2 regions of the Faecalibacterium sp. AM43-5AT genome follow, and region 2 is predicted to be linked to the other one. Evidence: riboswitches for the same ligand, from Rfam matches in the RefSeq annotation. Region 2 holds a riboswitch; the other holds the start of a gene.
The links. Region 2 has a riboswitch for FMN ahead of ribD (bifunctional diaminohydroxyphosphoribosylaminopyrimidine deaminase/5-amino-6-(5-phosphoribosylamino)uracil reductase RibD). Riboswitches for the same ligand answer to the same signal wherever they lie in the genome.

Region 1: it holds a riboswitch for FMN, as region 2 does, so the genes downstream of both, DW937_RS01225 (ECF transporter S component) here and ribD (bifunctional diaminohydroxyphosphoribosylaminopyrimidine deaminase/5-amino-6-(5-phosphoribosylamino)uracil reductase RibD) in region 2, are expected to answer to the same signal.

What each region holds. Positions count from the first base shown of each region.
Region 1 covers NZ_QVGZ01000001.1:227,189-230,593, forward strand. Annotated here, with positions in the region: gene pta (phosphate acetyltransferase) at 1-471, shown strand, start outside; gene DW937_RS01220 (mechanosensitive ion channel family protein) at 710-1,792, opposite strand; FMN riboswitch at 1,961-2,080, shown strand; gene DW937_RS01225 (ECF transporter S component) at 2,231-2,830, shown strand; gene DW937_RS01230 (MATE family efflux transporter) at 2,958-3,405, opposite strand, start outside.
Region 2 covers NZ_QVGZ01000017.1:5,798-9,202, reverse strand. Annotated here, with positions in the region: gene DW937_RS13650 (bifunctional 3,4-dihydroxy-2-butanone-4-phosphate synthase/GTP cyclohydrolase II) at 1-279, opposite strand, end outside; gene DW937_RS13645 (riboflavin synthase) at 292-933, opposite strand; gene ribD (bifunctional diaminohydroxyphosphoribosylaminopyrimidine deaminase/5-amino-6-(5-phosphoribosylamino)uracil reductase RibD) at 897-2,021, opposite strand; FMN riboswitch at 2,173-2,287, opposite strand; gene DW937_RS15495 (rhodanese-like domain-containing protein) at 2,661-3,405, opposite strand, start outside.

The DNA of each region.
Region 1 (3,405 bases), on a different contig from region 2:
ACCGGCGAGGTCAAGATCGCCGCTTCTGCAAAGCTTGCTGAGGTTGCTATTGAGACCGCTAAGACCGCAAAGTTGTTCGGCATTGATCCGAAGGTTGCTGTGCTGAGCTTCTCCACCAAGGGCTCCGGCAAGGGCGGCACCGTTGCTTTGAGCCATGACGCTGTGATCAAGGCTCAGGAAATGGATCCCGAGTTGGCTGTGGACGGTGAGCTGCAGTTTGACGCTGCCGTTGCTCCCGAAGTTGCACAGGTCAAGTGCAAGGGCAGCAAGGTGGCTGGTCAGGCCAACACCTTCATCTTCCCCTGCATCGAGGCCGGCAACATCGGCTATAAGATTGCTCAGCGTCTGGGTGGTTATGCAGCTTACGGCCCCATCCTGCAGGGTCTGAACGCTCCTATCAACGACCTGTCCCGTGGCTGCAACGCCGACGAGGTCTACAAGATGAGCCTGATCACTGCCTGCCAGTCTTGAGCTGACTGATTGAAAATAGCCGCCGCATTCACCGTACAAAACGGGCAGAATGTTGAGGCCTCAAAGGCAGATTTCAAAAAATGAGTATAGAAAAGCTGAGCATCTGTGAAAAAGCAGGTGCTCAGCTTTTTGCATTTTCAGTTCCGAAAAATTCTACTCTTTTTGAGGGAAAAAGATGAGATTTTTGCTTTCCACTTTTCGTTGGCGCTATTTTGCAACAGCCCCTTTACAGGTTTGCTCAGTTCTTTTCGATATACACGCTGGTGGAGGGGAACGCAAAATCCACACCGTCGGCCTGCATGATGTCCATAATGTTCAGGTTCAGGTCGTTCTGCATCTGCAAAAATTCCGCGTAGGCGTTGGTCAGCAGGTAGGCGGAGACCAGAATGTTGATGCTGGAATCGCCAAAGTTTGCAAGCTGTACGATGTTGGTACCCTTGTTGGTGTAAGGGCTTGCGTCCAGCATGGTCTGCAAGTCTTTCATCAGCTGTTCCAGCTTCGGGCGGGTGGTGCCATAGGTGACACCCAGATTGAACTTGTAGGGCCGCATGGTGCGCAGGGCGGCGTTCTGCACGGTGGAAGAGCAGATCTTACTGTTCGTCACCACATTGATGGTTTTATCCAGCGAGCGGATGCGGGTGGAACGGAAGTTGATGTCGATCACTTCGCCTTCCACATCGCCCGCAGTGATCCAGTCGCCCACTGAGAAGGGCTTGTCCAGCAGAATCACGATGCCGGAAAACAGGTTGCTGGCGCTTTCCTGTGCGGCCAGCGAGATGGTCAGACCAACCAGACCGGCACCGGCGACAATGCTGCCGATGGGAAAGCCCACTTCTTGTGCCAACGCTGCCACGCACAGCACGATCACCAGCACCTTGTAGGCGGTGTCCAGCAAAGAGCAGAGCGTTTTGTTGGAGCGGATCTCCGAGCTGCAGGAAGCCAGCAGCAGGGCGGCCAGATCCGATGCCGCATACAGGCCTTCGCAGACCAGCAGGGTCATGACAAGGCGGAAGCAGACCAACAGCAGCTTGGCAATGCCGGGAATGGCCCAGGGCAGGGAAGCTGCCGCCAGATATACGCCAACCGCAGTGCACATGCGCTGGATGGGTACCGCAAAGCTGCGCAGCAGGATGGGAGTGCCGTTAAAGTGCCACTTGCGGGCCAGCAGTGCCGGAATGCCCTTTTTGCTCAGCCAGCGGCGTACCAGCCATGCGGCAAGCAGAATGAGCAGCGCGCACCCTGCGCGCGCAGCCAGTGCAAACCAGCCCTCCAGCAGCACAGAGCCAAGCTCAAACGAAAGATCACGAATAGAAAAGATCATGATAACCTCCTGAATTTTATACGACCCATTTATGATACCATACCGCACCCACCCGGGCAAGAGCTTACAGAAAAGGAAGCTTGAAAGAATTACTTTGACATTTTTTGCACAAATTTTAAGATGCCCTCTTGACAAGCTGGGCCTGCCACGCTATACTTTGTGCCAGAAAGTTCGTTTCAGGGCGGGGTGAGATTCCCCACTGGCGGTAAAGTCCGCGACCACCCGCAAGGGTGCTGACCCGGTGCAACTCCGGGACCAACGGTATAGTCCGGATGCAAGAAACGGCAGGCAAATCGTTGTCTACGCGCCCTGTTGCAGTGTTTTTGTTGCAGCAGGGCGCTTTTCTATTTGTCCTTCCCGTTCAAAAAAACAAGATACGAAAAGAGCTTTCGGAACAATTTTTGTAAGGGGCATCTTACCCCGGGAAGGATCATTACCATGAAAAAAAGCACGACTCACAATCTTACTGTTGCCGCCATGCTCAGCGCGGTGGCCTTTATCCTGATGTTCATTGAGTTTCCCATTCCGATGCTCATTCCGTCCTTCGTCAAGATGGACTTTTCTGACCTGCCGGCTCTGCTGGGTGCCTTTGCTCTCGGCCCGGTGTACGGTGTGGTCATCAGCTTTATGAAGAACCTGCTGCACATCGTTATCAAGGGCACTTCCACTGCATGCGTGGGCGAGCTGTGCAACTTCATGCTGGGTGCGGTTTTCTCCGCTGTGGCAGGCGCTGTCTATAAGCACCACAAGAGCCGCAAGACCGCCATCATCGGTGCTATTGCAGGCGCTGCAGCCATGGCTGTGTTCAGCGTACCGTCCAACTACTTCATCACCTATCCGGCCTATGTGCAGTTCTACCACATGCCGCTGGAAGCCATCCTCGGCATGTATCAGGCCATCCTGCCTTCTGCAGACAGTCTCATCAAGTGCCTTGTCATCTTCAATATGCCCTTCACGCTGGTCAAAGGCCTGCTGGATGCAGTGCTGTGCATGCTGATCTACAAGCCGCTGTCTCCCATCCTGCACGGCAGAAAGTAACTTGTTCTCCACTTTTTTCTTCTTCTCAAATCATATAACCACAGCAAAACTCCCCGGTCAGGTCCCGCAGTGCGGTTCCCGGCCGGGGAGCTGTTATTTAGAGGAAAATATATCCGCCCGCGATCGATCAGGCCAATGCCCCTTTGTCCAGCCATCTGCCATGGGCCAGCCGCACAAGGAACAGCACACCGCGTATGGTCAGCTCAAAGCTCATGGCCATCCATACACCCACCAGCCCAAAATGCGGAGCCAGCAGGGAAGCCAGCGTGAGCCGGATGCCCCACATGCTGACAAGGTTCAGCACAAAGCATCCCGTGCTGTCTCCGGCACCCTGCATGGCACCGCTGGCAACGATGCTGGCACCGAACATCGGTTCGGCCAGTGCTTCAATGCGCAGCACCCGTGCGCCCAGCGCAATAACTGCCGCATCTGCGGTGAAAACGCCCATCAGGTTTGGCGCAAAAATGTACATGCCAACGCCGGTCAGCGCCATAATGCCCATGCCCATGCCGGTGCACAGCCAGGCAAAGTTTTTTGCCATATCCCGACGGTTTGCGCCCACGGCCTGTCCCACC
Region 2 (3,405 bases):
AGAAACGTGGTCGATGGACACCGTAAATGCCGTTTCATGGTTGTCGGTGTTATGCTGCACCATCTGCGGGAATTGCAGCTTCTGGACGAAAGCCTCGGACATCGGCATACAGATCAGACCTTTGCCGTGGGTCGCCATAAAGTTGATGTTTTCAGTGGTGGCAAATTCGGCAGCACAGATGAAGTCCCCCTCGTTTTCACGGTCGGGGTCATCCGTTACCAGAATGATTTTTCCTTGTTTCAGGTCTTGCAAAGCTTCGGGAATGGTATTGAAGTTCATCCTAAACTCTCCTTAAAAGCCGCAGCGCAGCAGTATTTCTTTTGTGAGCGTGTTTTGTTTCGGTGCTTCTGATGGAAGCAGCTTCTCGATATATTTTCCGATAACATCGGTTTCCAGATTGACAAAATCCCCTTTGTGCCGCTGGTTCAGGTTCGTCTGACAGACGGTGTGCGGTATCGTGGACACGGAAAAGTCCGTAGGCTCCACCGCAGCCACGGTCAGGCTGATACCGTCTATTGTGATGGAACCCTTTTCGACGACATAGCGAAGGATCGCGGAATCCGCATGAATGGTGTACCAGACAGCGGTATCGTCCTTTCGGATGTTGGCAATGCGTCCGATCCCATCCACATGGCCTGCTACGATGTGTCCGCCAAAACGTCCGTTGGCCGGCATGGCACGTTCCAGATTGACAGCACTTCCAACGGTGAGCTGCGCAAGCGCAGAGCGGTTCAAGGTCTCGTGCATGACATCCGCAGCAAAGCTATCCGGGAAGAGCTGCCTGACGGTCAGACAGATGCCGTTGACGGCGATGCTGTCACCGATCCTGGTTTCTTCCAGAACCGTTTTTGCATGAACAGTCAGTACGGCAGAATGCTGTCCCCGATTGATGGATTTTATTGTTCCGACTTCTTCCACGATTCCGGTAAACACGGGTACTCCACCTCACTTTCGATCAGGAAATCTTTGCCAAGCTGTTCCAATCGGCTGTTCTTCAGGCGGAATGCAGCATCCGGAAACGAAACACCTGCACCCTCAATGGGTGCTTTGGCATCCCTACCTCCGAACAGCTTCGGGGCGATGTAAGCCTGTACCTGCTGCACGATGCCGCTTTCCAGTGCAGACCAGTTCAAGGTCCCACCGCCTTCCAGCAGAATGCTGTCGATCTGCTCCTGCCCCAGCTGTTCCATCAGTTGCGGAAGATTCACATGACCGCATTGCTCTTCCAGACAAAGGACTCGGCACCCGGTCTGTTGATATGCCGCCTGCTTCTCTGGGTCGCCGCAGCAGGTTGCAAGAATGGTGGGGACCTGTTTGGCGGTCGTGACTACCTGTGATTGCAGCGGTGTCCGCAAATGTGTATCACAGATGATCCGGACGGGATCACGGCCACCCTTTATCCGGCAGGTCAGCAGCGGGTCATCTGCCAGAATGGTTCCGACTCCCACCATAATGCCGCGGAATCGGTGTCGCTGCCGTTGAACATGATTCCGGGCAATTTCCCCGGTGATCCATTTGGAAGCGCCTGTGTATGTGGCGATTTTTCCGTCCATCGTCATGGCGTATTTCATGGAAACGAAGGGGCGTTTTGTGGTGATATAGTGGAAGAATACCTTGTTCAGCGCATCGCATTCCTCTTGCAGAACATTTTCGGTCACATCTATGCCGTGTGCGCGCAGGAACGCAATTCCTTTTCCGGCCACCAGCGGATTCGGGTCAGCAGAACCCACGACCACCCGGTGAATGCCCGCGTCCAGAATCGCATCCACGCAGGGCGGCTGCTTTCCGTAATGGCAGCACGGCTCCAATGTCACATACAGGGTCGCTCCCTGCGGATCTTCGGTGCAGGATGCCAGCGCATTGCGCTCCGCATGAGCCTGACCGTATCTCTGGTGCCAGCCCTGTCCGATGGTCCTGCCCTCTTTTACGACCACGGCACCCACCATCGGGTTGGGAGATGTCCATCCGCAACCCTTTTTTGCAAGCTGCAAAGCCAGACGCATATAATCTTCGTCGTTCATCGTGTCGCCTCCAAAAGAAAAAGCCCTGAACAAAAACGTTCAGGGCAAGCCGAAAAGACACAAGGGACTCTTGTGCAAAAAAGAAAGCTCCAGAATGCAAACGCATCCCAGAGCAGCCTCCACAAGCAGAGAACCGTGCGGGCTCTGCGCTTGGTATCTTCTTTCATCCAGACTGTACTGTCGGCTTCGGAGTTTCACCGAATCATGCCTTACGGCTCGTGGGCTGTACCACCGGTAGGGAATTGCACCCTGCCCTGAAGATTTCTGATTCAATTACAGCGGCATTATAGCACGGCTCCTTTCGGATTGCAAGGGCATTCTGCAAACCGGGACGAAACCGGGATGAAGCGAATCGCTACAACAATAAAATCACATCGTCCGTAGGACAATGTGAACGGAGAATCCAAAGGGGCGCGGGTCGCCAGTGGCGACCTCAAAATGCGTTGCATTTTGAAGCGCTTGACCGAGCCGACAGGCGAGAGCAGCGCCCTTTGGCACACGACTTTGCTTGCAAAGTCTATTCCGAACAAGACGGTACGAATGGGAGGTGCTGGAAATGGCAGCAGAAAAGACCAAGGTCTACACATGAAGGTAGATACCACTGCCATTGAGCAGGAGATCGCCGCCTATGAGAAGCAGCTACGGCAGCACTACTCCACAAAATCCCGGCTTATGGAGGAGATCGACAGCCTTGACCCGGACGACCGCCTTTATAAGATGTACGATAAAATCGAAGAGGTGGAAAATGGACTGATGGATGCCCGGGCAAAGAAGCAGGCCATTGAAGCCGACAAAATCACAGGCGACAACATCTATAAGATCCTGATTTGCTTTGACAAGTTTTATGCCACCATGACCGAGGCGGAACGCCGCAGACTGGTGGAATTTTTGATCGACGAGGTGCAGATCTGCCCGGAACGCCAGCCTAATGGACAGTGGCTGAAGTCCGTCCGGTTCAAGCTGCCCATCATCGACCATGACCTTGAATTGAGTTTGGACAATCAGGATCGTGTCGAAGTCGCAGACGCTCTGATACCCCAGCGCCAGCAGCTTTTGTGCAGCATCCTTGCTGCGGCGGCCGCTGCGGCAGTAGATCAGCAGCGTCGCCTCCTTATCGGGCAGCGTCTCGGGCATTTCGCTCCCGATGCTCTCGTTGGGCACAAGGACGGCGTTTTCAATATGCCCGCCATCGTATTCCTCCCGGGTGCGGACATCCACCACCACGATCTCCTGCGGGATCATCATCTCATAGGCTTCCTCGGCGCTGATCTTATGATACGCCGCCTTGCCGGGAGCGTCCTCCTCTGTCGGCACCGGCTTGTCCTTGGTTCCCCCGCGGCTCACCAGAAGCAGTGCAAGCACGGCGGCAAGTGCCGCGAAAAGC